3 regions of the Paenibacillus sp. Cedars genome follow, and region 1 is predicted to be linked to each of the others. Evidence: riboswitches for the same ligand, from Rfam matches in the RefSeq annotation. Region 1 holds a riboswitch; each other region holds the start of a gene.
What was found. A riboswitch is a leader RNA that binds a small molecule or an ion and turns the genes downstream of it on or off. The one in region 1 is predicted to bind cyclic di-AMP.
Positions count from the first base shown of each region.

Region 2: it holds a riboswitch for cyclic di-AMP, as region 1 does, so the genes downstream of both, B9D94_RS28000 (C40 family peptidase) here and B9D94_RS04110 (TrkH family potassium uptake protein) in region 1, are expected to answer to the same signal.
Region 3: it holds a riboswitch for cyclic di-AMP, as region 1 does, so the genes downstream of both, B9D94_RS00075 (C40 family peptidase) here and B9D94_RS04110 (TrkH family potassium uptake protein) in region 1, are expected to answer to the same signal.

Region 1 is NZ_CP020866.1:535,214-542,560, forward strand. It holds gene uvrC (excinuclease ABC subunit UvrC) at 1-371, shown strand, start outside; gene B9D94_RS04105 (CPBP family intramembrane glutamic endopeptidase) at 343-2,031, opposite strand; cyclic di-AMP (ydaO/yuaA leader) riboswitch at 2,321-2,466, shown strand; gene B9D94_RS04110 (TrkH family potassium uptake protein) at 2,532-3,872, shown strand; gene B9D94_RS04115 (potassium channel family protein) at 3,889-4,563, shown strand; gene B9D94_RS04120 (LysR family transcriptional regulator) at 4,598-5,515, opposite strand; gene B9D94_RS04125 (succinate dehydrogenase cytochrome b558 subunit) at 5,995-6,666, shown strand; gene sdhA (succinate dehydrogenase flavoprotein subunit) at 6,683-7,347, shown strand, end outside.
Region 2 is NZ_CP020866.1:5,801,904-5,809,250, reverse strand. It holds gene B9D94_RS28000 (C40 family peptidase) at 336-809, opposite strand; cyclic di-AMP (ydaO/yuaA leader) riboswitch at 814-952, opposite strand; gene B9D94_RS27995 (hypothetical protein) at 1,299-2,126, opposite strand; gene B9D94_RS27990 (M1 family metallopeptidase) at 2,138-4,129, opposite strand; gene B9D94_RS27985 (YwhD family protein) at 4,279-4,800, shown strand; gene B9D94_RS27980 (stalk domain-containing protein) at 4,881-6,047, opposite strand; gene B9D94_RS27975 (heavy metal translocating P-type ATPase) at 6,197-7,347, opposite strand, start outside.
Region 3 is NZ_CP020864.1:12,814-20,160, reverse strand. It holds gene lpdA (dihydrolipoyl dehydrogenase) at 1-720, shown strand, start outside; gene B9D94_RS00105 (ArsR/SmtB family transcription factor) at 805-1,170, shown strand; gene B9D94_RS00100 (cytochrome c oxidase assembly protein) at 1,456-2,301, shown strand; gene B9D94_RS00095 (cytochrome c biogenesis CcdA family protein) at 2,365-3,078, shown strand; gene B9D94_RS00090 (DsbA family protein) at 3,178-3,861, shown strand; gene B9D94_RS00085 (disulfide oxidoreductase) at 3,862-4,311, shown strand; gene lgt (prolipoprotein diacylglyceryl transferase) at 4,691-5,596, shown strand; cyclic di-AMP (ydaO/yuaA leader) riboswitch at 5,850-5,983, shown strand; gene B9D94_RS00075 (C40 family peptidase) at 5,987-6,463, shown strand; gene B9D94_RS00070 (flavin-containing monooxygenase) at 6,728-7,347, shown strand, end outside.

The DNA.
Region 1 (7,347 bases):
GACTGTTTGTCCCGGTATGCGGGCTTGTGAAGGACGCCAAGCACAAAACGGCGCAGTTAATGATCGGAGATCCACCGGAGCCGGTAACACTGCCACGGGACAGCCAGGAGTTCTATTTACTGCAGCGCATCCAGGATGAGGTTCACCGCTTTGCGATTTCCTTCCACCGCGATCAACGCGGCAAATCGATGGTATCCTCGAAGCTCGATTCCATTCCCGGCATAGGGGAGAAGCGCCGCAAGCTGCTGCTGAAGCATTTTGGCTCGGTCAAAAAAATAAAAGAGGCTTCAGTCGAAGACTTCAAGCCCCTTTCCATAGGTGAAAAATTAGCAACGCAAATTCTTAATGCACTTCGTGAGGAGGAGTCGTAACATACGGCTTCTCTTTTTTTGTCGGATTGAAACGGTATATCAAATAAGCAACAATTCCCGGCAGCACCATGTAGAACACCCCGATCAGCAAGTTAGCGGTATCCTTGAGCATAATGAGGCTGAGGCCCATCAGAATGCTGTTGAAGATGACGTGGGAGAACATGGCCGCGAGATACCCGTATCTCAAGAAGATGTAACTGAACAGCAATCCGATGATGACCAGCTCGATAGGCCTCGAGATCACGGGGTATATCGGATAAAGCGTATGCCCCAGCGCCCAGATGAGCGAGGTGATCAAACTTGCCACAAAGGTATTGCGAACGATTTTCTTCAGCATTTTGATACCAAACAGCCGGTATACGGCTTCCTCCGATATGCCTGCAAACCAGGCCATCAAAGGGAACAGCCATGGATACAGCATATTGTATGGCGATTGCGTGGCATCGGTTGTGGACCATGTATTCAAGGTAAGGCCAAGAACAATAAAGATCACAGATTGAACCCCGAGCAGAATGAACGCCCACATATACCCCAGCTTCATGCTATCCAGCACATAACGTCCATACCCGGCTTCCTTGGCCCGCGGCCATGGGTTGAGGCCGTCTTCTTTTTGCCACAGCCCGTTGCCTCCGACCAAGGAGAAGTAGAGCAGCGCGGAGAAGATAAGCGAATAAACCGCATAGAATATCATCATGCCGAGAATGCCGGTGGAAGACATGCCCTCGGATTTGAACACGGGTACCAGATTGTACGTATTCAGCATTTGAATAACGAATAGCAGCGCCGATAGGAACAAGCCGCGTTTAAACGAGGTGTAGGCTCTGGTCTTCACGCTGTACACAATGGCAAGTATGCCAAGAATCAGGGTAAACAAACCGTAACCCGCCAGCGTTAGCAGTGTTGCATCTTGAGTCTGCTTGTTTACATAAGCGGAATGCGCAGCCGGAATCGAGAAGGATGGCTCATAGGAGCGTAATTTCCCGTGCTCGAAGGTGAAGCGCAGCTCCAGCACGGAATCGCCGATCTTGGTTTCCGGATCCACGTATTTCAGCCGGGGTTCTCCTTCCCGCGTAACCAGCTTCAGATGCGAAATATCGTAGCCTGCACGCTTGAGCCAAGGCTCGGCAAGCTGCTGCTTATCGGCCAAAGTCATGCCGTCCTCTACGACAAGGAGCATTTGTTTCTGCACTTTACCCTTGTTCAGTTCAATCCGGTCATAACTGGAGCGGGCAAAATCATACGAGAACCCGACGATGCCGGAATTCTGCATATGCACGTCCACATTGAGGGCATCGCCTCCCGGCTCGCTGAAGCGAACGCGGTATACGTCATAGGGATATTTGGCCTCAAAGGTTTTGTTGTACTCCGAGAGTTTCTTTTCCCTCGCTAAATATCCGTAAAGCTCCGATTTGGATTGATATGTAATCAATGTCTCCTCAGCTTCCGCAGCGGAGAACTGCAAGTGCTCCTGTGCGAACCTGGAAGCGGCTTGCTGGGCTTGTGCTTTGGATATAATATCCGGAGTGGCCATCTCGGTAGAATCCGTATTGGCTGATGGAAATACCTGAAATAACAGGAACAAAATCAGGCCAACTGCGGCAGGCGCGATGAGCTGCTTCAAGTTGGGCTTCAGCCTCAAAGGCTCTCTTGCACGATTCATGAATTTCCTCCTCTGGAAAGTTGATACTCCACTGGGTATTAGAGCTGCCTGATGAAGAACGCATAGAGCCAATATAACATAGATATGAAAGGGATAAGCAGCTTATCCCAATTTGGTAATAATGAAATAAAACGATGAAAATGAATGAAAGGTTTCGAAAATGTTAGAGAACCATACGCTTGTATTCTTGAATATGCCCAATTCGAGCTCTTTTAAAGACTTTTTGGGTGAAAAACGGCGTTGGGTTACGTACCGGATTGGGTTATAATCACATCATGCTTCAAGGAACCGAATATTCCAGCCGAATTTCGTACTGAAAATGGGGGAACCATGTAATTGGGGTGAATTTCATTATTCTATAGAATAATGAATAGGGCGACCTGTGGAAATGCCCGAATCCGTCAGCTAACCTCGTAGGCTGCAGCACAGGAACCAGACCGTAAGGGGCACTGCGTTTTCCAGTGTCTTTTTTCTTTGACTTTTTTTAAGAAGGTGACGGATTGAACTCCAAATTAAAATGGCTCAGGTTGTCCCCGCCGCAGATTCTGGTGCTTGGTTTTGCGGCCATTATCTTCATCGGGGCTGCATTGTTAATGCTGCCGATTTCCAGTAGAACCGGCGAGCCGCTTGGATTTATTGATGCATTGTTCACTTCGACATCAGCAACGTGCGTAACGGGTCTGGTTGTGGTGGATACAGGGACAACATTCAGTTCTTTCGGTCAGATCGTGATCATGCTGCTGATTCAGATTGGCGGGCTCGGCTTCATGACGATGGCTACTTTGTTTGCCCTGGTCCTCAAACGGCGAATTTCCCTCAAGGATCGTCTTGTCCTGCAGGAGGCGATGAATCAATCCTCGATGGAAGGCATCGTAAGGCTGATTCGCAGAGTATTGTTATACTCACTCGTGATTGAGGCTTGTGGCGCTGTACTGCTGTCTATCCGGTGGGCGTTTGATATGCCGATCGGAAAAGCGATATATTACGGTGTTTTTCATGCGGTGACCATGTTCAACAATGCCGGTTTCGATTTGTTTGGCGATTTTCGAAGCTTGACCGGGTATGTATACGATCCGGTGGTAAACGTGGTCGTGATGTTTTTGATTGTTTCAGGCGGTATTGGCTTCATTGTATTGTCTGATCTGATTGACTTTCGGAAACAGCGGAGACTGTCATTGCATTCCAAGGTGGTGCTCTCTATGACAGGAGCGCTGCTGCTGCTCGGATTTATCGTTATTCTCATATTTGAATTCACCAATCCGCGAACGCTCGGCTCCCTCAATTGGGGCGGGAAGTTCTTAGGAGCGTTGTTCCAATCTGTAACGCCGCGCACAGCGGGTGCGAATACTATAGATATTACGGGCCTAAGGCAGGCCACACAGTTTTTCATCGTGATTCTCATGTTTATCGGCGCATCTCCCGGATCAACCGGGGGCGGTATCAAAACAACGACGTTTACCATAATGGTTGGTGCGGTCATCGCCATGATGCGGGGACGCGACGACATCGTCATGTTCCGTTATCGGCTTGCACAGGAGCGGGTACTGAAGGCGTTAACCATCGCACTTCTCGCCTTGCTGCTCGTTCTTGCGGTCTCCATGATTCTGTCCACGACAGAGGAAGGGGAGTTCCTGGAAATCCTGTTCGAAACAACGTCCGCGTTCGGTACGGTGGGGCTCTCGATGGGCTTAACGCCTGATCTGACCGTGTTCGGCAAAATATTGATCAGTATTACGATGTTTGCAGGACGATTGGGTCCGCTGACACTTGCTTATGCACTAGGGCCGAAAAAGGGTAAAGAATTATATCGTCATCCGGAAGGCAAAATGATTATTGGATAAGGAGTATAGGAGAGACATGAAACCAAAGCAATTTGCAATTATCGGTTTAGGACGATTTGGCTCCAGCCTGGCGCTTGAACTGATGGAACAGGGATATGAGGTGCTCGGCATCGACCGGAACGAAGAGGTTGTCGAGGATATGAGCGAGCTGCTAACACATACGGTGGTCGCGGATGCTACAGATGAAGAGGTGCTTAAATCACTCGGGATCCGCAACTTCGATTGTGGGATTGTTGCAATCGGGAATGATATCCAGATGAGTATTTTATCCGCCATCTTGTTGAAAGAGCTTGGTGTTACCACGGTAGTGGCCAAGGCGATTTCGGTCCTGCATGGCCGGGCTCTGGAGAAGCTGGGCGTGGACCGGGTCATCTTTCCGGAGCGGGATATGGGCATTCGGGTAGCTCACCAGCTCGTTACGCCGAACCTGCTTGATTATATCGAATTATCCAAGGACTATTTGATTGTGGAGATGACGGTTACGGACTGCATGGACGGAAAAACACTGAGCGAGCTGAATACGAGGGTTCGTTATGGCGTAAGCGTGGTAGCCCTGAATAAGCAAACCGGCATTATTGTGGCTCCGACCGCCATGGACGTGGTGAACTCGGGCGATATTATGGTCGTTATCGGATCCAATGATAACGTAGACCGCTTTGAATCTGAAGTCGTGAACATGCTTGAGAAATAAATATAGAAGAAAAACCTGACGGCTATGATCGCTGTCAGGTTTTTTTTGATTTTTCCTCTTCCAGTCTCCGGAACAGAATCTCTGTCTCGTCAATCCACCTGCTGGCCGCTTTGCTGAGCTCCGAGGCCTGGCCGTAAATCAGCGACGTCGTTCGACGGGTTTCGATGAGTGCGGGAATATGAATGTCGACCAGTCCGTTATCGGATAATAACTGTGGACGGAGGTACGACTTGGGCAGAAGTGCTGCCGCCTTGCAGGTAGGAATCAAACGGACGATCGCCTCGAAGGAGTCAATTTCCATTCGAATATCCGGCATAATGCCCCAGCGGTGGAACAGGTCATCCGTCAGCTTGCGGTACCACGTTCCGGTCGAGAAGATAATCATTGGCAGTCCTTGGAGCTGCTCAATTCCGACGTCCTCGATGTCAGCCAGCGGGTGCGATGAGGGAATGACAAGCTCCAAGTGGTCATCAAACAGCGGAATGCAGTTTAGGCCGGGCTGGTTGATTGAGGAGGCAACGATGCCGACATCCACCCGCTTATCTCTTACATACGAAACGATTTCATGGGTTTTGCCGGTAATCAGCTTGATTTCGGCTGCAGGATGGCGCTCCATGAATGCATTGACCAGCGGGGGCAGCGTCGTCTGAAGGGTGGTCAGGCTGGCACCCAGATTGATCGATATTTGGTCGCCCTCCCGGTAATGGGCCAAAGTCTGCATGAATTTGAGCTGCTGCTGCCGCTGCTCCAGGGCAAAGGTGTACACAATCTGACCGATGGAGGTGAGCTCCAGGCGTTTGCCGCGGCGGTTAAAAAGCTGCAGTCCGAGCTGATCCTCAAGCTTCGCTATTTTTCTGGACAGGGCTGGCTGTGACAAATTAAGCAGTTTGGACGCCTGATTAATGCTGGATTGCTCTACAACGACGGCAAACATGTCCAGTTCCTCGAACATGAAATTCCTCCTATATAAAATAGACATACGTGCAAATAATTGCTTATGCGTATAGATTATAACGATTAATAATTATATTGCAATTCCATTATAAGAAAAAAAGGAGTAACATGAGACATGACACAAGTTGTTCACACTATTGCAGAAATAGGCAGCTTTTTGTCGTTGAAACGGTTTGAGTCCGCGTTCAAAGAGGTCGGTTTTCAATACTGAGGCTTGTGCTGCCGGTGTGCGTTTCTTCAAAACGCTTAGATTGGATGAAGCCAGGGACGTCAGGTGCGCAGCTGGAAGTTTGGGTACGCTGCACCGGAAGGTGCGGCTGAATTCAAGATTCGATGCCGAGTGGCTTCTTGATTCACTTCGCGATCCCAAGCGGGCTTTTTGAACAACCTCTTTAGGACAGGGAAAGTGTAATTGTTCTGAAAATAGGAAAGATTGAAAATGAAAACGCTGCACATTGGAAAGGGGAACGTCAACTAATGAAAGGGTATTATTCCAGAAAGCTACATTCCTTACTTGGTGTCATACCGCTGGGAGCATTCTTGATCAGCCATATGATCTCCAACTTTAAGGCTTTCGAGGGCGGAAAGAAGGGCTTTGAGGGGGCCGTGCATTTCCTGAACAGCATGCCGCTCGTTTTTTTCCTCGAGCTGTTCCTGATCTGGCTGCCATTGTTTTATCATGGCATCTACGGTCTGTACATTGCTTATCAGGCCAAAAATAACGTAGGGAACTACAGTTATGAGCGCAATATTCGCTTTACTATCCAGCGTGTCACCGGGGTTATTACGTTTGTATTCGTTATCTGGCATATGTACGATACGCGTTTCCAAATCATCATCGGCAAAATCACGCATGATGATCTGGGCGCCACGATGCACAACATTATGAACAACCCCGTGCTGTTTATTCTGTATGTTATCGGTGTAGTCTCAGCAACCTTCCACTTCGCAAACGGCCTGTGGGCGTTCCTCGTCAGCTGGGGCATCACCGTCGGTCCGCGCGCGCAGAAGGTATCTACTTACATCTGCATGGGCTTGTTCGTGCTGATGAGCGTGCTGTTTATTCTTGCTATGACTGCATTCCGCAGTTCTGAGTTCCAAGCGGCGGCAACAGCAGCGATCGATGTAGTTAAGACAGTCTTAAGTTAAGGGGAGTGAACGAAAAATGGCATCTAATATTATTGTAGTGGGCGGCGGCCTTGCCGGGTTGATGGCAACCATCAAAGCGGCAGAAGCCGGGGCTCACGTTCATCTATTCTCACTTGTACCTGTTAAACGCTCTCACTCCGTGTGTGCGCAAGGCGGAATCAATGGAGCTGTTAATACCAAGGGCGAGGGTGACTCTCCTTGGGAGCACTTTGACGATACGGTATACGGCGGCGACTTCCTGGCGAATCAGCCACCTGTAAAAGCGATGTGTGAAGCGGCTCCTGGCATTATCCACCTCATGGACCGCATGGGCGTTATGTTTAACCGTACCCCGGAAGGGCTGCTCGATTTCCGCCGTTTCGGTGGAACGAAGCGCCACCGTACTGCGTTCGCTGGCGCCACGACAGGTCAGCAGCTGCTGTATGCGCTTGATGAGCAGGTTCGCCGTTGGGAAACCGCCGGTCTCGTTACGAAATACGAGAACTGGGAGTTCCTGAACGCAATCATCGACGACGAAGGCATCTGCCGCGGTATTGCTGCCCAGGATCTGCGCACGATGGAGATCAAGGCGTTTAAAGCGGAAGCCGTCATTCTGGCAAGCGGTGGTCCCGGCATTATTTTCGGTAAAACCACGAACTCCGTCATCAACACCGGTACAGCAGCAAGCGCTGTCTATCAGCA
Region 2 (7,347 bases), 1.1 Mb from region 1:
AGCTTGGCAATTATTTCTTGATGATTTTCGCTATTATTCAATAGCATCAGCTGTCGAAGTGTCAGGTATAATCAATTATTTTCCAATATGCGTTTAATGAAGGCCGGGAAGGGTATATAAAAGGTAAGGATCTTTATGAAGGGCTGCCAATAATGCTGATGAAGTTGTTTCTGAATTAATAAATTTATATTTTTTTTGAAAAGAGGGAACTTTTTCGTTGTCCCAAACGTTATAGAGGTATACACAGTGAACAAAAGAAAAAAGCCGCTGGGTGAGATCGGCACAATCTCAAAACTCCAGGGCTCTCTTATAAGGATAAATCAATAAAGTTCCAATTAGTTGTAGTTTACAGCTACAGACTTGTACGTGCTTTGACTCATCACTCGCTTAGCGCCCACATAGCGCTGTGCGTAATAGCTTTGGCTTAGCGGACTGACAATGACACCGCGAGAAGATGAGGAATGAGCGAACTTTCCACCCCCAACATAAATACCCACATGAGATACACCTTTACCGGATGTGTTAAAGAACACGAGATCGCCAGCTTTCAAATTGCTCTTGGATACTGCCGTACCTACCTTGTATTGAGCGGTAGATGTTCGTGGCAGGCTGAGACCAAGCTTCTTGTAAACATAGGTGGTGAAGCCGGAGCAGTCAAAACCATTTGTTGTGGTTCCACCTGTTTTATAAGATACACCAATGGCTGGTTTGATTGCGGTATTTAATTTGGAATCGGCGAAAGCGCTTCCGGTCCCTAATGTGAGCGCGAGGGCCAGGCCGAGAGAAACGGCCGTTAACTTCTTTTTCAAAACGAAATGCTCCTTCCAATGCCTGCGAGGTTAGCTTAAGGGTTCGGTTGAAGGTCCCCTATGATCCCTCTCTTGCGAGATCAATTCACCCAAAACGGATCCCCCGCTTCCCAATCGATATGGGAATTCGGCTCCTTAAAATGTTGATGAACCCATTCATTGACGTCTGACGTTCCAACATGATTAACGAAATAACATAGTTCCAGCAAAAGTTACAGTAAAGATGACAAAGTTGTTACTAACATATTCGTTATTTTAGCAGAGTATTAACATTTTGGCAAACGAGGAAAGTGTATATTTAAACAAAAAAACCTGTCCCAGTCATGCTGGAACGGGTTTTTTTGTAATTTCGCGCTCTGAAATTTGTAATATGGAGGATAAATGAAATCCTATTTTCTGTAAAAATGGCAGGGATTAAGATCCATGTCGCTTCCGGTTACAGTTTATTCGCGAGCCTGTCGATCATACTATTGTAACGAAATGTAACTTCTAGGAGTGCTGTGAGGATGATGATTTCCACAGATGATACTGGGAGGAAATTACCCAAATTTGGAAAAGTCCATTTAGAAAATAGGAGGCCTGCTGAATAATTAAACCGATCAGTCCTGCCCAGATGAGTGAGGCAGAGCTAAGGAGCAGAAGTATAACAACGGCGGCACCGCCCACGGTTATGGACAGGAGGACTGCCGTGCCCAGATTGTTGAAGAGAGTTAGAATAGAGCTGATCATACCGGAATCACCGATACGGCCAAACTGCATATAGAGCAGGGATATCCGAATCAGATAGGCATACAGGAACCAGCCTGCCGCATAGGGCAGCGCGTGGAGCAGCAGAGCGGGCTCCTGGATGCCGTTGAGCAGGATCGGGAGAATTTTGGGCACAATCCAGTAGCCGGGAGCAAAGGTGAGGATCAACTCGATCAGATAGAATATCGTCACGGGTTTCCACAGCTTCTGCATCCCCGTGAAGAAGAACAAGCCGCGTTCACCCTGGGCTTCCTGGTGGAGGTTATAGAAGATGCCTGCCCGTATGAGCGGGGTGAGCACCATCCGGATGAGCAGCAATCCAGCCAGAAGCCATCCGTAGGTATGGACCGTATTGCTTAACGTCAGGCTCATCTCTCCCTCGTAGAAGAACAATAGCCGGCTCAGTTCGTTAGGTGCAGAGTCTGGATACCGCATCAGAAGGGGAACGACGGCTGATTTTACAAGTCGGTACAGGCAATATCCCCACAGCAAACGGTATAAGAAGAGCAGAATAGAGACGTATAATTGGTCTTTAACACTGGTCCACCCTTGACCTGCATAAGTTTTCATGTGCTCCCCCCTCACCATGACAGGCTGCCGAACAGCGTCTCCACGAGTTTGGTAATGCTGAGATTCCAGCGTGTCACCACTTTCGGATCCATTCCTGCCTTCATATAATTATTGATGTGTTTGTTCTCAAGAACCATGGAGTATTTCGGGTCAACCATCGCCCAGGATAGCGGCGAGGTGTAGTCCAGAGTGTAAGTGACTTTACCGTCCTTGCCACTCCAGGTTCGCTCCACGGTCTTGCCGTCCTCGAACGCAAATATGATCGGGACATCGGTTACATCTCCGTCTTTGCTTGTAATCTTGACCGTAGATTCATACTCTGGATTGTCCTGCGTCCCTTTATTTTTGGTTTTGATCAGATCGATTGCGACGTCCGCCATTTGGTTTCCATATACATACTGGTCAAAATAAGACTGCCAGGAGGTTTTGCTTACTTGTTCAACAACCTTCTGGAAGTCGGACGTGGTGGGGTGCTTGAAACGGTATTTCTGGGCATAGGTGTTCAGAATCTTCTCCATCATCCGCGGACCGACCTGCCGTTCTATGCCTTGCAGTACAAGTTTCCCTCTCGTGTAAACGTTCAGTGCATAGTTTTCGTGGGAGCTGTATTTCCAGGAATCCATTTTCAGCGGTGCAGGTGAGGTAATCGACGCTCCTTGAGCTGCGGTGTTGGAGGTAATACCGTATTCCTTCTCCATCACTCTCTCTTCAGCATAGGTCGCAAAGGCCTCGTCCAGCCAGGCTTCCTCAAACTCGTTATTCGCAATAATCCCGTAAAAATATTGATGGGCGATCTCATGGATGACGGTTCGTTCCAGCTCGTACCCCGGTGAATCATTTCTGGCACCGAAGGCAGTTACCAGCGTCGGATACTCCATGCCGCCGGCACCGTTGCCCGATTCAGGCGGCACCACGATGGACAACGTGGAGTATGGATAGGATCCATACCATTTACCAAACGAAGCAAGTGCGGATTTGGCAGCATCGAAGTATCGGTCCTTTAAGTCTTTATGCACAGGATCGAGATACAGCTTGATGCGGACACCCGGTACACCTGGCGCAGAGAAGGCTTCTTCTGCCGTGACAAAGTTCGGTGATGCTGACCAGGCAAAATCATGGACATCGTCCGCATAGAATTGATAAACCTTCTCGCCATTCGTCTTCTGTGCGGGCTTCGTCGGGAATCCGGTAGCGGCAACAATATAATTTTCGGGAACCCGGATTCGAACGCTGTAGATGCCGAAGTTGGAATAGAACTCGGAGTTGCCGTGATATTGATGGAGGTTCCATCCCTCATCCGTTCTTCCACGAAGACCTGCCGGCTCATAGACTGAAATTTTAGGGAACCATTGGCCAGCCATAATAAAATTCTCGGTGGTGCCCATGCGCGCAAATATTTTGGGAAGCTCGACTTCAAACTCCATATGGATGGTGATGCTTTCCCCACTTTTTATGGGTTTTGGCAATCTTAGTTTGACAAGGCTGTGATCCTTGATATTGCCGTCATCCGGTTGAACGAATTGAAGGCGATGCGTCAAGGCCAGGCCTTCGGTTGTTTTCACGCTGGTAATGGTCATGGAGCCGTATCCGTCATCAGGCATAGGATCGGAACGCAATCTGCCGCCCGATTCCTTCATGAACGTTGTTTCGTTGGATGAAAATGCATTGGGATACAAATGAAAGTACAGCTCGTTTACGCTTTTTTTGCCTGGATGGGTCCAAGTGAGTGTCTGTTTGCCCTTAAGCTTGTTCTCTTCAGGCTCGTACCGAACATCCATGTGATATTCCACTAAACGGTCGCTCAGCGCCGGAGCGGGAACATCAGGCTGCACCTTAGGCGGCGAGAGAGGGGACTTCTCCACGGCGGAGACCGAGGGCTTGCCCGCATTTGGGGCAAGGGCGGACGCTGAGGACCCTGGATTCAGAAATATCGGCATCGATCCTGCAAGCAATCCAAGGGCGAGCAAGGATGATAGAAAGACTTTGGCACGTGGTGGGACCATATCGAACAACCTCCCGTTGACAAGCATCTAGTGCATGTATATGTTTGCTTTTGGGGGATTATTAGTTAAAATAAAATTATTGGGACATGGTTATCAAATTTGGCAGCCGTCACGTAAGGATCGGCTCTGAATATAGGAGGTCGGCAGCAGTGGAGAATGAAGATCAGAAGCAGGGTGCCAAGAAGCAGATCGCTTTGAATATTATTAATAGCAAGAGTAAGCATAAGGGGTTTGGATCAGGCTCCATCGATCTGAATAGTTTGTCTCCTGTCATCATCGACAATGGTGAGGCTCGAGTGGATATTGGAGCGATGCATGCCAAGAGCAAGGTGGAGAAGGGAATTCGTTTCAGCATGAATCGCGATGACGTTCCCAATGGACGCCAGGTGTGGATCGTGTGGGTGGCTGTAGACCGTACTGTGGAAGGTCAGCATTATGCAGGCATGACTGCCTGCGAGATGTGGATAGACCATGAGGCCCGCCGAGGCTGGAAGATCCTCGCGGATCATGTCAATAAAATGGATGCGGCCATGAAACGCAAAATCAATCTGGATGGCCTGGGTGATGTAGAGAAGAAGGCGCTGCGTGAACTGTTGATCTCACGCAACGAAGAATGGTGGAATGCTTCACCGGACGAGTTCAAGGATGCTCTTCAGACAACGGAATCATGAAATCGGCAAGTTATATGATAAGCCTGACATAATAAAGAACCTGCAGGATTCATAACGAATCCTGCAGGTTTTCTGTTTTTTTAAAAAGGCAGTGTGTAGGTGTGCTTCGCGATTTTCCCCAAGAAAGGGTTTTTGAAATCGAAACTCAGCTTACCATTGGCATATCCTTTATAAGTCAGCCCGTCACCGAAATAGCCGACTTCATTGGATGGATACTCTTCAATCATGTCCTTGCTATCGGCATCCAGAAGTTCAGGATAGATCAGCTTCGCTGTGCTGCCGGCAGGATGTACGACGTACAGTGTAGCTTGTTTATACGGACGGACGAGCAGGAAGTCCCCCTCAATGGCCTCGATTATAAATTGGTCATCCACGCCTGTAAGCTCAGCGAGATTGTAGGTCTTGACCGTTTTACCCGTTGGATGTACCAGCTCCAGCGTACTGCCATTCATCATCGCGATGTTGCCTTTGTAGCTGAGTTGGTCTCTGCTGTAATTGATCCCGGCAAAATTGGAGTGGCTGGTTTTGGAATCCTTGAGAATTTTGTTGTCTTGAATAAGCACACGGTATCTCTCTTGATGAATATGCGGCTCGCCGTAATCGTTCGTAATATCGGCAACGTAGGTGCTGCTGTTGATTCGATGTGCGCTTATGCTCAGAAGTTCCAGATTCTCAACCGGTAAACGGCCGACTTGGACAGGCGTGGTTCCGGCTTTACCCATCAACAGTGTCCCATAATCGCGGTTGACCCAGAACAGGACATTGCCAACAGCAGTATAGGCATAGCCTCCCTGTGAGCCAAAGGTCGTCGTTAGCCCGGATTTACTGTCATACTTGAGGGGAATGCTGAAACCCTTGGTAATGAGACTGGCTGGAACGTAGGTCACACCTTTTTTTACCACTGGTGCAGCTTCAAGCTTCAGAACGGTGCCCTTGGAATTGACTGCGCGTGACTGTCCAACTGTAATGCGAACAGATTGTTTCGGACTGTTGATATACAGCTCGTTTTTCCCTGGAATCGTAAGCTGCAGATGCAACTGTTCAGAAACTTCCTTCAGCGGTATAAACAATACGCCCTTATTTGTATATGGTTTATGCTTCACATCCAGAGCGCCCCAGGCTTTGCTCTGTGATGTTGAGGCTTCTGCTGCATGGGCAGGTACGGTTATGAGGGATGAAGACGTGAACATTAATGAAAGTGCTAAGGATGCGGTGCCTGCTAATTTAATGAATTGAACGGTTTTCATGAAATTCCTCCTTGGTGGTTATCACTCCCATCTATTTAAACGTCTGGCTAATGGAAAATGTTTCTCTAAATCACGAGTTCATGTAAAAAATGAGAGATAGAAAAAACAAAAACCGGAGCTGCTCCACAAGGGATACAGCTCCGGTATTATTAATATCCTGACTTTAACTCCTTATCCTTGCCCAGCAGGATGGTGAGACCCAGCAAGGTAACGATAATGGTTGCTCCCATGTCCGAGATAATCGCAATCCAAAGTGTCAGCCATCCCGGGATCGTGAGCAGCAGTGCGATGGCTTTCAGCGACAGGGAGAGCCCGATATTCCACTTAATAATCTGATTAACCCGTCTAGCCGTTTTGATGGCCCCGGGCAGCTTCCCAAGGTGATCCTGCATCAGCACCACGTCGGCGGTTTCAATGGCACTGTCGGTTCCTTTGCCCATCGCGATGCCAAGATCGGCCGCCGCCAGCGCAGGGGCATCGTTAATGCCGTCACCGACCATGCCGGTTTTTTTACGGGAAGAAAGCTCCCTGACCTTGGCAACCTTTTCTTCCGGCAGCAGGCTTGCGAATACACGGGTAACCCCGGACTGCTTCGCAATGGTCTGTGCGGACTGCTCATGGTCACCTGTCAGCATGACCGTATCGGTGATACCGGCCTCGTGAAGCTTGGGAACGACAGTCGCAGTCTCCGGCCTGATCTCATCGGCGAGTCCGAATTGACCTAATACGCGCTCCTCGCTTACGGCTGCAACGATGGTGTAGCCTTGGCTCTTCAATCGGCGGATGTCTTCCTCCACGGCGCGGATATGTTCTTGCTGTCCCTGAACATGTCTCAGCACGTCCTCGCTGCCAACCCAGAATAAGTTGCCACCGATTTCAGCCCGAATCCCTTCGCCCGGCAAAACTGTAATCTGCTGAGGTTCATTAAACATGCACTGCGGCTGCTTGATCTCCAGATGTTTCATGACGGCCTTGGCTAGCGGATGGAGAGAGGACTGCTCCAGTGCGCCGATAACACCATAGAATTTATTCTCATCGTATACCGTTTCCGCATAGACCGCCGGCTCACCCTTGGTCAGCGTTCCTGTCTTGTCAAAAGCAATGGCTTCCAGCCGGCCAAGCTGCTCAAGATGGACCCCGCCTTTGATCAGGATACCGTTGCGTGCTGCACGGGTCATACCGCTGACAAGTGCAATGGGTGAGGAAAGCACGAGTGAACAAGGACATCCCACGATCAGAATGGACAGACCCTGGTAGATCCAGGTCATCCAGGGCTGATTCAGCAATAAGGGTGGAATCA
Region 3 (7,347 bases), on a different replicon from region 1:
TTGGGCGCTACAGTGTATACAGATGCGATGGCTCAGTCAGTTGAGCTAACGGAGAATGAAGTTACCGTAACGTTTACCGTAAATAATGAAGAAAGACAAGCGACGGCTGATTATGTACTAGTTACAGTCGGTCGTAGACCGAATACGGATGGTGAACTTGGTCTCGATAAGATTGGTGTTAAATTAGGAGAACGAGGACTTGTTGAAGTCAATGAGTCAGGTCAAACCAGTCTACCACATATATACGCGATTGGAGATATTATTCCAGGACCGGCATTAGCTCATAAAGCCTCATATGAAGGGAAAATCGTAGCAGAAGCCATTGCAGGACTTCCAAGTATTTTTGACTATAAAGTGATTCCTTCCGTTGTATTTTCTGATCCGGAAATTGCATCGGTCGGCCTTTCTGAGCTCGAAGCTAAAGAGCAGGGGGTTGATGTATTGACAGGTAAATTCCCTTTAGCTGCTAACGCTCGAGCACTATCTTTGACCTCAGCTGAAGGGTTTGTAAAGTTAGTAGGGGATAATAAGACAGGTCTTGTGTTAGGTGGACAAATTGTAGGGACCAACGCATCAGATCTGATTCCGGAGATCGCATTAGCCATTGAACTGGGTTCAACCTTAGAAGACATTGTGCTTACCATACATGCTCACCCAACACTTGGTGAAATGACTGCAGAAGCGGCTGAAGTTGCTCTTGGACATCCTATTCATATTTAGTTTGCTGCGTATTGGCTTTTTTGACAACCATCCGTAACTGAAATATGATAATACTCAAATGAGTATGAGATTGAGGTGTTACACATGTCAACGGAGGATACTTGCGATATATTTTGTTACGACGAAGATAAAGTGAGACGTGTTAAAGCAAAGTTGAGTAATCATGATTTTCAAAATATGTCCCAAATTTTTAAGGTCATTGCCGATCCTACACGGTTAAAAGTCGCCTATGCCTTATGCGATGAGGATGAGTTATGCGTCTGCGATGTGGCCAATATTATTGGTTCTACAATGGCGACAGCATCCCACCATTTACGACTGCTTAGAAATATGGGGATCGCGAAATACCGTAAAGAAGGAAAACTTGTGTTTTACTCACTAGAAGATATGCAGTTAAAGCAGCTGATAAAGCTAGCTGTAGACCATCAGTCAGAAAGTATTCAGTTTTGAACCTAGTTTATCCAAAGAGGACCAGTTCTGTTCAAATGAATATATTGATTTCTCATATTAATGGACGGAATAGAAACGGGGAGATTGAACTCATGTAGAGTGCAGATCTTCCCGTTTCTTTGTTCATTTCCTTGGTGAGTCCTAAAATCAAGTGGTAGATACACATATTATATTCAGTTCAGTAAGTTGACAAACAATTGTAATAACCAGTAACCTTGAGTTTGTAATATACTATGTTGTGTAGTCTTTTAACTGTTTGATACGGAAAAGGAGTTATTGCCATTGATGAATCAGAGTGTATTAACACATTTCAGTTTTTCAGAATTATGGGGTCCGCTCGTATTTTTTATAACCGTTTTATTATCTGTAATCTACTTGTTATATGTTGGTCCATTACGTAACCGCTTTTATGAGAGTGAACCCGTTAGAACCGGACAAAAAATATGGTTTATTTCGGGTTTGTTTACGTTTTATATAGCGGTTGGAAGTCCAATCAATGCGTTTAGTCATCATGTGTTATTTAGCGCTCACATGTTGAAGCAAGCTTTATTATACTTTATTATGCCGCTGTTTTTTTATTTAGGTACGCCATCATGGTTAATACGCCCTTTATTAAATACCAAGTTTTCCTCGAAGTTTCTCTCATTTTTTAGTCGACCTATCTTAGCCATGTTTCTATTTAACTCTGCTTTATCCTTATATCATTTCCCAGTAGTTTTTAATAAGCTGATGGAGATCCCATTCCTAGGAGGCTTATATCATGTTTTTTTAGTGATTGCGTCATTTCAGATGTGGTGGCCACTCATGTGCCCTGTACCGGAATTTGATAAACTATCCAATGTAAAAAAGTTAGGGTACATTGCAGCCAATGCAATTCTGTTATATCCAGCATGTGTAGCCATAATTTTTGCCGGCAACATTCTTTATGATCCATATGTGAATGCTCCACAACTACTTTCATTTTTGAGTCCCATTGATGATCAACAATTAGGTGGGATTATCATGAAAATGACGCAAGAGGCCGCATTTGTAGTCACACTTGCAATCATTTCAGCAAGATGGTATCGGAAGGAGAAACATGATGACCCCATTGAAGTTTATGATGTGAAAATTGACTCATCGAATACTTAGACCACAAGCATTGCATAATTCCCAAATAATTGATTTTTTCTCATTGCAGAAAGGAAGTTAACTATGGGCCCAGACAATTTGACTCTATGGATAGCATTTGCAGCAGGATTTTTGTCTTTTATATCTCCTTGCTGTCTTCCGCTCTATCCATCCTATATATCTTACATTACCGGGATTTCTGTTAAGGAGTTAAAGGATGGTAAGGGGATCATGCAAAAGAAGGCTTTTGCTCATACCATATGCTTTATGCTAGGATTCTCTGTCATTTTTTTCGCATTAGGGTTATCAGCCAGTTTAGTAGGAGATTTATTTTCAAATAATCGCGAATTGATTCAAAAATTAGGCGGATTATTAGTGATTGTCATGGGATTAATCATGCTTGGAGTTATTCAGTTACAGATTTTAATGAAGGATAGGAAGTTTCAAATCAAGCATAAACCGTCAGGATATCTTGGATCCATATTAGTTGGATTATCATTCTCTGCAGGATGGACGCCGTGTATCGGACCCATTCTTTCAGCCGTTTTAGCTATGGGAGTTACAAATCCTGAAAAGGCAGTGGGCTATATTAGCGCATATACGCTAGGGTTTGGAATACCGTTTCTTATTATGGCTTTTTTTATTGGCAGATTAAAATGGATCTCAAGGTACTCTTCACTAATGATGAAAATTGGCGGAGCGATGATGGTGCTCACGGGAATATTGCTTTACACAGATCAAATGACCAAGATCACCATCTGGTTAATTGGGTTATACGGCGGATTTACAGGTTTTTAACCTAATCGAGATGTGGAGTTAAGGCGGTGATAAACATATAAAACGGCAAGTAAGTAACATCTAAAAGGTCACTAAACGAATAAATAGCTGAGGTGAAACATGAATAATAAGAAGAAATCATCAAGAAATCTAGTTATCTTTACCATCATCATTGTAGGGCTAATGGTAGCTTTGGTTTTGATAAACCAAAGCAGTCAGAAATCAAAAAGTTCGGAAGGGGCATTCGATAATCCACCGGTTACGGAAAATCAGCCTACCCTAGGAGACCAAAATGCAAAGGTTTCAATCGTGGAGTTTGGTGATTACAAATGTCCCTCCTGCAAAGCGTGGGGGGAGAATATAATGCCACAACTTTCGAAGGACTTTATCGAAACAGGACAAGCATCATTCTCCTATATTAATGTTCTTTTTCATGGTGAAGAATCAAAAACAGGCGCACTTGCTGCAGAAGCGATAATGCTGCAAGATCCTGACGCATTTTGGACATTTCACCATGAAGTATTTAATGCACAACCTGCAACAGAGGAGCATGATAACGCATGGCTAACCCCAGATAAGGCGCTGGAGCTTGCTAAAGAATATACGCCCAATATTGATCTAGCGAAGCTTAAAGAAGATATGGGAAGTAAGCAGATCGAAGACCAAGTTAGTTTAGATGAGGAATTAGTCCGTGAATATAATATACAACAAACACCAACGATTATGATCAATAATGTTATGGTATCGAACCCGTTTGATTATGAGGAGATATCTTCCTTAATCAATGCGCAACTTAAGGAATAGATGGGAGAGGATCGAGTAGTGGTACGTGACAAAACAATATATTTAGCCTGGGTTGTCGCACTTACAGCAACGCTTGGAAGTCTCTATTTTAGCGAGATAAGAGGATTTATTCCTTGCGAATTGTGCTGGTATCAGAGAATACTAATGTATCCACTCAGTATCATTCTAGGAATTGCGGCTTTTTACAGTGAGACAAGGATAAAAAAATATGTGCTTCCATTTTCGATTTTTGGAGCATGCGTTTCATTATTTCATTACTTGGAGCAGAAAGTCCCTGGATTTGCGGAGATCAAGCCCTGCACGAACGGGGTGCCGTGTAATGTACAATACATTAATTGGTTTGGTTTTATAACGATTCCTTTTCTCGCATTAGTAGCCTTTATTTTAATTACAATCTTAATGATACTTACAAGATCTGAGACTGGTGTGAACCCAAAATCAGGTTCCTAACAGCTAAAAAAACACCAAAACCACTACTAGAATCAGTACTAATGAGATAATAGTTGTTAGCGTTGCACCAAGTAACCAGGACACTTTGTTCTTCACGAAAAGGGATAATAGTAAATGGATGACAAACGGACAGATATAATATGCTATCAAATGAACGGTATTGTTGAAATCGATAAAATAGATATCCGTCAGAAAAACGATACTAATCATAGTAAACAGTAACAGTGAGCTTAAAATCATAATCCTAGGCTTGAGAAGTGAAAGAAAAGTATCATTGTTCAAAGTGTATCGCCTTCCTTATGTAAATATAGGGTGTTTAATTAATTATGAACTACTCAATACATCGGTTACAAACGATGTGGGATTGAGGTGAAAGGATTTGTACGAGGCGATTAATCCAATTGCATTTCGATTAGGGCCAATTCAATTATACTGGTACGGGATTATTTTAAGCGTAGCTGCACTCATAGGTCTTATCGTTGTTATACAAGAAGGCAAACGGTATCAGATCCATCCGGGGTTCTTTTTGGATATGGTACTTGTAGGCGTGCCATCCGCTATCGTCGGGGCTAGAGCTTACTATGTCGTATTCAAGTGGGAAGATTACCGCAATAACTTCTGGGACGTTTTCAAAATATGGAATGGTGGAATCGCCATTTACGGAGCTTTAATCGGAGCGATTATGGCTATGATTTTTTTCTTTCGTTTGCGTGGCTATAATTTTTGGCGCATTGCAGATCTATGTGCTCCGGGATTGATTATAGGACAATTGATCGGGCGTTGGGGAAATTTTATAAATCAAGAAGCTCACGGAGGGCCAGTATCTGAGGATTTTCTCAGAACAACATTACATCTGCCTAACTTTATTGTCAATCAAATGAATATCGAGGGTGTCTATTATCATCCGACCTTTCTGTATGAGTCCATATGGAATTTTGTTGGTTTGTTGTTGCTCTTATGGTTGAGACGTCAGCCTTTTCTACGTTCAGGGGAATTATTTTTGACTTATTTCACTTGGTATTCCATTGGACGGTTTTTTATCGAAGGACTGCGTACCGACAGTTTAGCTTGGTATGCCTCTAACTGGCTTGCAGCGTTGATGAAATTGCTTTGGTCACCGATGGGGCTTTTGTTTCACGAAGGCGAAATGAGTTATGGTACTGTTCGTGTTTCGCAGCTATTAAGTGTCTTGATTGTCCTTATTGCCATAAGCCTTATTGCAAACCGAAGGTTTAGAAAACATCAGGAACGATATGCAGACCCAATCGCCAGCAATAGACCTTAATTAATTTAATATAAGAGGCAGTCGACCTTGGTTCGACTGCTATTTATATTTCGAACCTCTGCAAAAGTATTACAGTATTGTTTTATTTGCTTCTGCGTTCAAAATGAATTCTTTTTGAATAATGTCCTGATATAAGTCCAATAGGTACGGGATTTGAACAAATCTTAACATTAATTTAAGGAGGGAAAGAATTCTAATGATAAGATTGACAATCGAGAAAAAATGGACTACATTATGTAGGGTTACAAAAAATTCATAAATTGTGCCGAATTTCGTTTTTGAAAACGGGGGAACCATTTTTGGGTGAATTATTCTTGTAGTAAAGGGAGTATAGGGATCCTTCTACCGAACCCTCAGCTAACTCCGTAGGCATCGAAGGGAGAAATAATCTTGAAGAAAATTTTACTGTCGTTGTTAGGGTCTGCCATTATATTATCTTCGGGAGCAGCCAGTGCGTTTGCAGATAATCAACCTAAGTTGACTACTGAAGTAAGTAAAGTCGTTGGAACACCCTATAAATGGGGAGGTACAACTTCAAGTGGTTTCGATTGCTCCGGCTTTATTCTTTACATTTTTGATAAATTCAACTTAGATTTGCCACGTACATCGAGTGCTCAGGCCAAAGTGGGTACTCCAGTCTCAAAAGCTAATCTGAGACCGGGTGACTTAGTTTTTTTTAATACGAGTGGCAGGGGAATTTCTCATGCTGGAATCTATATTGGCAATGGTCAATTTGCACATTCGTCCAGTAGTAAGGGTGTAAGGATAAGTAAACTGTCAGAAACCTATTACAAACAACGTTATGTAACTGCAAGAAGAACCATTAGTCAAAAAAGTTACATGATGATGGTCGGAAGTTACAACTGAAATAATTAAAATGAACAAGCCCTTCATAAATGAAGGGCTTGTTTTATGATTTCAATTCAATGTTACCCTCATAGGTTTGCAATCGTGTTTCCTTCTTAGACATACGTTTGTACTTATAATTAAGTGTACAAAACACCAAATACTTGATGCCTATATAGAAGATCTACATTTCTGCCGATACTCAATATTGAGATATTCATTATTGATGAATAAATGCTCATATGATACTTTAAGTAAAAATATTATAGGAGGTATGATATTTATATGTTAGATACTATTGTCATCGGTGGAGGTCAGGCCGGGCTTGCGGCTGCTTACTATCTCAAACAAAATTCAGTGAATTTCCTCATCCTTGATGGTCACAGGGAGGTTGGTGATTCATGGAGAGACCGCTATGATTCTCTTCATCTGTTTACGCCAAGAATGTATAATAGTTTACCTGGTGCTCCCTTTCAAGGTGATCCTCAAGGTTTACCACATAAAAATGAGGTTGCCGATTATTTGAAAAATTATGCGAAGCGTTTAGAACTTCCTGTTCAAAGCAATACACAAGTTACATCATTAAACATGAACAATGGAATCTTTGAAGTCTCCACAACGAAGGGTACGTTTAGATCAAAAAAAGTTATAGTAGCCACCGGTCCTTTTCAGAAGCCACTAGTTCCTTCCTTTCATGACAAGCTTGGTGATGCAGTTATACAATTACATTCTTCTGAATATCGAAATAAGAACCATCTCAAGGAAGGGGGTGTTCTTGTTGTAGGTGCAGGAAACTCTGGGGCCCAAATTGCCAGTGAGTTGGCAGATGATTTTGATGTGCATCTGTCTGCAAGCGGTGAGATCCAGTATAAACCGTTACATATTTTCGGGAAGAGTATTTTTTG